2 linked regions of the Panacibacter ginsenosidivorans genome follow. The protein of the gene in region 2 interacts with the protein of the main gene of each other region in a pairwise test. Links are inferred from orthologs where the notes say so. Each region holds a gene or a part of one and is shown on either strand. Other genes may lie near its edges.

Evidence for each region. The genes of interacting proteins can lie anywhere in the genome.
Region 1: the proteins of ftsA (region 2) and FRZ67_RS09575 interact in binary tests that used the Escherichia coli proteins (3 or more experiments, as listed by UniProt). The link is inferred for Panacibacter ginsenosidivorans from one-to-one orthologs.

Annotation. Positions count from the first base shown.
Region 1 is NZ_CP042435.1:2,284,744-2,287,975, forward strand. What follows is about bases 393-3,232. They hold FRZ67_RS09575 (rod shape-determining protein), read right to left. Parts: upstream 2,406-3,232; coding sequence 1,380-2,405; downstream 393-1,379. Other genes in these bases: FRZ67_RS09565 (rod shape-determining protein MreD), read right to left, coding at 393-455; mreC (rod shape-determining protein MreC), read right to left, coding at 455-1,306; gcvT (glycine cleavage system aminomethyltransferase GcvT), read left to right, coding at 3,004-3,232. Also shown: more of FRZ67_RS09565, read right to left, coding at 1-392. UniProt on the Escherichia coli protein: Forms membrane-associated dynamic filaments that are essential for cell shape determination. Acts by regulating cell wall synthesis and cell elongation, and thus cell shape.
Region 2 is NZ_CP042435.1:3,940,633-3,944,495, reverse strand. The notes cover bases 396-3,274. They hold ftsA (cell division protein FtsA), read right to left. Parts: upstream 2,607-3,274; coding sequence 1,185-2,606; downstream 396-1,184. Other genes in these bases: FRZ67_RS16525 (cell division protein FtsQ/DivIB), read right to left, coding at 2,880-3,274; ftsZ (cell division protein FtsZ), read right to left, coding at 396-1,096. Outside these bases: more of ftsZ, read right to left, coding at 1-395; more of FRZ67_RS16525, read right to left, coding at 3,275-3,863. UniProt on the Escherichia coli protein: Essential cell division protein that assists in the assembly of the Z ring. May serve as the principal membrane anchor for the Z ring.

The sequences.
Region 1 (3,232 bases), 1.7 Mb from region 2 along the record:
GTTGATGCAGCAACTTTACCTATGAAGAAAACAAAATCACCAAACTGTAACCATTCAATTAATACAAGACATGCATGGTGTATGAATGTTAGCACTACAATATAAACACTGTATGGAGCCCAGCCAAGGCTTTTGATGCTGGGTTCTGCATAACTTACTTCTGTTTTTTCCTGCGATAATAATATGTTTAGTAAGAAGGGACGCAGATAAGCGATCATAACGCATGGTATTGCATGCATGCCGGGCGTACCGGTAAAATAATCCATACATAAGCCGAATATAAATGCAATGATCAATTGCACACTGCGGTTAATACTAAAAGGCAGCCATAGCACAAAAAGAAAATACAATATAGGTTTTACAAACTGGTGTAATGGCGGAACCTTATCAAGCACAAATGCCTGCACCAGTATAAATAAAGTAAAACGGATAATATTTTTAAGCAGATTGCTCATTAATCTTTTGGTGTTTTAGCTTCTAATTCTTTCTGTTCTTGCCATTGAAGATTCTCAGTTAAATAAACATACTGCAGGCTGTAAAAATTTGTAGCAGACCTTATTTTCAAAGTAAGGAAACTGCTGCCCGGATCAGGAATAATTTCTGCTATAGTACCAACCATTAAACCAGGCGGAAAACTCAGTTCCTGCGACACATTACTGGTAAGCACCGTATCACCTTTTTGTACTTTCGCACTTTTGGATATACTGCTTAATGTTAAGTAAGAAGGGTCTTTACCATCCCATTCAAGGTCGCCGGTATAAAAGCCTTTCTTAAGCATCGCATTCACTTTGCTCTTCCTGTTCAGCAGGCTCATAACACGACTATAATTATCACTTACAAGAATCACTTTACCAACAATACCATCCGGACCAATAACAGCCATATCAGTTTTTACTCCTTGCTTTGCACCACGGTGTAAAGTGATATAATTGTTCTCCTGCGATACAGAGCTGTTTACCACCTTCGCTTCCATGAAAAGAAATTTCCTGGTACCCATGGTGTCTTTAAGCAAACTATCAACTTTGATTGTATTGGTTGTATCAGCGCTTTCAAAACTGGAAGGCTGCATATTATGCAGCCTTGCATTTTCTTTTACCAAAGAATCATTGGTCTTCTTTAAGTGAAAGTAGTATTCAATGTTATTATACTTTGTGCTGATGCTTCCTGTAACCTCATTGGCTACTGCACCTAAGACAGCCTGGTGCGTTTTGTTGTAGTTGGTAAGAATATAAATCGCTGTGCCCTGCAATACAAGGAACAGAATGAGGTTAAAGAAACGCCTTATGAAAAGAAAGATATTACGCACAGTGGTACAAGTTCCTGGTTAAAGGTTACAAGTTACCGGGAACCAGGAACCGGTAACCCGCAACTAAGTCTTATTATCTCATTACAAAAGGATACCGCTGGTAGTTCTTCAATGCAAGGCCTGTACCGCGCACAACGCTCTTTAATGGATCGTCTGCAATATGTACAGGTAATTTTATTTTCTGGCTTAAACGTTTATCCAAACCACGCAGCAATGCACCACCACCAGTTAAATATAAACCACGGCGATAAATATCTGCTGCCAGTTCGGGAGGTGTTGTTTCCAGCGCTTTCAGGATAGCTTCTTCTATTTTAAAAATTGATTTGTCCAATGCTTCTGCAATTTCCTGAAAACTTACCATGATCTGTTTTGGAATACCTGTTACAAGGTCACGACCATTTACAGGAATATCATCCGGTGGATTTTCCAGGTCCTTCATTGCAGCACCTATCTGTATTTTTATTTGCTCTGCAGTTCTTTCACCAATCAATAAACTGTGATAACGACGCAGTGCTTCCATAATATCTGCAGTGAACTCATCACCCGCAATACGAATAGACTGATCACACACAATACCTGCAAGCGCAATTACAGTAATACCTGTTGTACCACCACCAATATCAATGATCATATTACCAACAGGCTCTTCCACATCAATGCCAATACCAAGCGCAGCAGCCATAGGTTCATGTATCAGGTAAACTTCTTTTGCTCCCGCCTGCTCTGCACTATCTCTAACTGCACGTTTTTCCACTTCGGTAATAGAAGATGGAATACAGATCATCATTCTCCAGCTTGGCGGAAACAACGGTTTCTTGGGATAGATCATTTTGATCATTTCCCTTATCATCAATTCAGCCGCATTGAAATCGGCGATCACACCATCTTTCAGCGGACGCACTGTCCGGATACTTTCATGCGTTTTTTCATGCATCATCAATGCACGTTTACCAACAGCCAAAACTTCTTTCAGGTTATTCCTGTTAAGGGCAACTATAGAAGGTTCATTAACTACAATTTCTTCGTTATGGATGATCAGGGTGTTGGCCGTACCAAGATCCATCGCTATCTCCTGTGTAAAAAAATTAAAAATTCCCATTATATTAAAAACTCCGATTTAAGTACTGTTATTTGAATGCCTGCAAAATTCATGTAATTAACCCGAATTAACAAGGTGCAAAATGCAGATTTTTCAGGCCTTCTGTTTGAATTAACAAGTCTCGTTAAAAAAGGGTAGGAAGTATATTTGGTCAATCAAAGTGAAATTCCTATTTACTTTGGTTTCACCCAATGCCAGATAAGTTCTATTCAAACGAAATTGCTGCGAATTTATTGGCTTTTATATCAAAATCGGCAATTATTAGCAAACACAGTGCCTAAAATAAGATAAAAGGCTTTGTTCACAAGCTTTTGTACAAATGGCATCTTCGTTGTGTCACTCACTTGTACGTTCAAAATATCAGGAGCAAGTTTACAGGTTTACGCGTTTCAAAGTTCACATGTTATACTCTTGTCAACCAACTCTTGAACAGGTGAACATGTAAACTGCTGAACCTCTTGTTTGCGTACAAGAGTGCGACGCAACAAAAGTTTCATGCATAAGCTGCTGCCCGGCTACAAAAAATAAAAAACACACTTAAGAACATAATTTTTTCCTGCACAGCAAGTCTGTTATTTTTGCGGCACATAAAATCACCATGATGAAGAATACACCGTTTACAGAAAAACATATTGCATTGGGTGCAAAGATGGCTGAGTTTGCAGGTTATAATATGCCTATTAGTTATAGCGGCATCAATGATGAACATGCAGCTGTTCGCAACAATGCAGGCGTTTTTGATGTAAGCCACATGGGGGAATTTATTTTGAAAGGTGAGCAGGCACTTGATCTTATACAACGCGTTACTACCAACGATGCATCGAAAC
Region 2 (3,863 bases):
CAACTGCCTTTAGAGGTTGTGGTTGCACTTTCTTTTCTATTCCTTCAATATCTAGCTGCAAAACGATTTTCTCTGGCTCAGCCTGCACTTTCTTTGTTTCTGTAACAGTTGCCTTCTTTGCAAAAGGATCTTTATATTCAAAACCTGTTGCAATAATGGTAATGCCTATTTTATTACCAAGCGTGTTGTCATAACCTGTTCCAATAATAAGATCAGCATCTTCGCCACTTTGTGTGCGCAAATAATTATTGATCACTTCAAATTCATCCATGGTACATTCATGCTGACCATCACCACTGTTGATATTTACCAATATCCATTTAGCGCCACGAATATCATTATCATTCAGTAACGGAGAGCTTAATGCTTCTTCAATAGCAAGTTGTGCACGGTCTTCGCCTTCTGCGGTTGCGCTGCCAAGAATTGCAACACCACCATTTTTCATTACCGTACATACATCGGCAAAGTCAACGATGATCGTGCCTTTACTATTAATGATATCTGTGATACATTTTGCTGCAGTTGCCAATACATTATCAGCTTTACCAAATGCATCGGTCATTTTTAAATTACCATATTGCATACGTAATTTATCATTGCTGATAACAAGCAAAGTATCTACGTACGGTTGCATCTGGCGAATGCCTTCTTCTGCTTGTCTAAGCCTGCGTGGACCTTCAAAACCAAATGGTGTGGTAACAATACCTACGGTTAGTATTCCAAGATCGCGACAGATCTTGGAAATAATTGGTGCACCACCGGTTCCCGTGCCACCACCCATACCTGCAGTAATGAATGCCATCTTGGTATTCACTTCAAGTATGCGGCGAATCTCTTCCAAAGATTCTTCTGTTGCCTGTTTACCAACTTCAGGATTTGCACCTGCACCAAGACCTTGCGTAAGATGTGGCCCCAACTGAATCTTGTTTGGTATACGACTTTGTTCTAATGCCTTGGCATCTGTATTACATATTATAAAGTCTACACCTTCAATGTCCTGGGCGAACATGTAATTTACTGCATTGCTACCACCGCCACCTACACCAAGTACTTTGATGATGGATGACTTTTGCTTCGGCAGATCAAAATGTATCATGCTTTTGAATTTATGTGTTTGGGTAAGTAAGTAAATTTTGAAGCTTTATGCCTTAAGCTTTAGCTATAGGCAAAACCATTGCTTATAGCTATTTTATTTCCATATCGCCTTCTTCTTTAAAGAGATCAATAATGCCATCTTTAAATTTGTCCCAGAAATTATTAAGTCCTTTTCTTTTCTTCGTGTCAACCATATCTGTTGTTGCAAATGCTGCTGTTTCTGCAACCATTGTTCCGCTCTTCAATGTTTCAGGCACATGTACTTTTTTGAAACGGCTATCAAACTCTTTGCGTTTATTTTCATAATCACTGTATCCTTTTAATATAAGACCGATACATGTTGAATACATGGGCTTTCTTAATTCATCAATATGGTTAGGCGCAAGATGCTCCGTAGGTAAACCAATTCTTGCACTTAAACCTGTGATATATTCTGTTAACTGCAATAAATGATTCAGTTGAGAACCGCCACCGGTAAGGATTATACCACCATTTAATGCACGGTTATCCATACCAACCTGTTTTAAATGATATGTTACAAAATCCAGTATCTCGCCCATTCTTGCCTGTATAATGTTTGCAAGATTTTTTACGCTTATCTCTTTTGCAGGCATTCCTTTTAAACCAGGAATGGTAATGAAAGCATTTGCTTTTGCTTCGCTAGCAATTGCAGAACCAAACTGCACTTTCATTGCTTCCGCCTGACTTTTTAATACACCAAGTCCCATACGTATATCATTTGTGATGTTCTCACCACCAAATGGTATCACTGCTGTATGTCTTAATGTGCCTTCATAAAACACAGCGAGATCACTCGTACCACCACCAATATCAAGAATAGCAACACCGGCTTCCATATCAATATCACCCATTACTGCGCTTGATGATGCAAGTGGTTGCAACACTAAATCTTTTGTTCTTAGCCCGCTTCTTTCAACTGCACGATTGATATTACGGATCGCATTTCTATCTCCTGTAATGATGTGGAAGTTTGCACCAACTTTCACGCCATTGTAGCCAACAGGATCTTTAATATTTTGAAAATTATCTACATGAAAGTCCTGCGCAATCACATCAATGATCTGATCACCTGCAGGAATAAAAGTTTTTCTTTGATTCTCGACTAACTGATCGATCTCGTGTTGCTTGATCTCGATCTCAGGATCTTGTCTTACAATATCACCACGGGTTTGCAAACTTTTGATGTGATGCCCTGCAACGCCTACATACACTTCATTAATTTCAAGATCAGGATTGCTTTCTGCGCAATTCAATAAAGCCTGTTGAATGGCTTTGATCGTTTGATCAATATTCAATACCTGTCCGTGTTGTACGCCGTTGCTGTTGGCACGACCAAACCCGAGGATCTCAAGTTTGCCGAACTCATTTTTTCTTCCTGCAATAGCTGCAATCTTAGTGGTACCGATATCAAGACCAACGATGATAGGTGACTCCGAACTATCGTGTTCATTCTTCGGAAGTGTCACCGAAACATTTGTGCCCTGGTTCATAGATATGTGTTTTAGTTGTTTGTTGTTTATAAAAATTTTCTACGGTTTACGAATTAAAATTTTGTACTTAGCTGTATCTCTTTACTCATCGCCTGTTGTGTCACTCACTTGTACTGTTGAGCTGTGAGCGGCGAGCTCTGAGCTTCGAGCTTCTTTTTTGCTCGTGGCTCGCAGCTAATAGCTCATAGCTATTCTTCAATACAAGAGTGCGACGCAACGATGCTTAATGCATGCACTACAGCTGGTATCAAAAAGAGCTTAACGAAATCCATTTTACTGCTTCTTCAAAACTGCCTTTGGCCTATTCTTATCTGCTGCAGGCTTTACTGTTTTCTTTTGCACTACTACAGGTTTTTTATTTGTCATTACTTTCTTATCCGTTGTTGTTATCACAGAATCCTTTACCACAGCAGGTTTTGGCATTGCTGCCGCGAACACTGTATCATTCATAACCGCCTGCATTTCTTTCATGGTATTGGCAAATTGTTTTACCGCAGCCGCTGTATCCATGTAAACTTTACCACTGCCACGTTTTACCGCAACCACCTGACCACTATACTGCACATCTATTGTCTCATATTTTTCAAAACCAGTTTTTACCCAAACCTGTTTGTAAAAACTTTTTAGTTTTTCAAACTTCTCTTCAAGATCATCGGCATTTCCAATCTTTATAAGCTGATCTCCCAACACAGGCGTTATTTCATAAGTACGTTGCGGCGTAATATCTATCTGTGCCACCTGCGCCAGTAAGAAACTATCCTGCTGAATGTATTGTGCAATATGTTTTACATCATCCATCAACAAACTATCCGGCTTCGACAATTTCATTTTATCTGATGGAAAAGAAGTGAACATAGGCACACGTGCAGAAAGCTCATCACTCAATGGCAAACGCTTGCAGCTACTATCGATATAAAATGAACTACCTGCGAGTGTAAAAATTCTTGCGAGTGGTTCACGCTCTTCGATCATTGCATGCAGCACCTGTGTATTATCAAAGAACAATTCTGCTTTTTTTATCCATGCATTTTTTTCAAGCTCATCTTCTATACTTCTTAATGCTACATCGTTTGTTTCTTTCCCTTTACCTGCACCATTCTTCTGCAACACTTTCATTACAACTTTGTCATCAACAAACACATGATCATACGCGCCTTCAATTTTTATATCAATGCCTGTGCATGTTTTTGAATCTTTCTTTTGCATAGCTGCTACCAGCAAGGTGCAGGTGCCCACACCCAGCACAATCCACAGAAC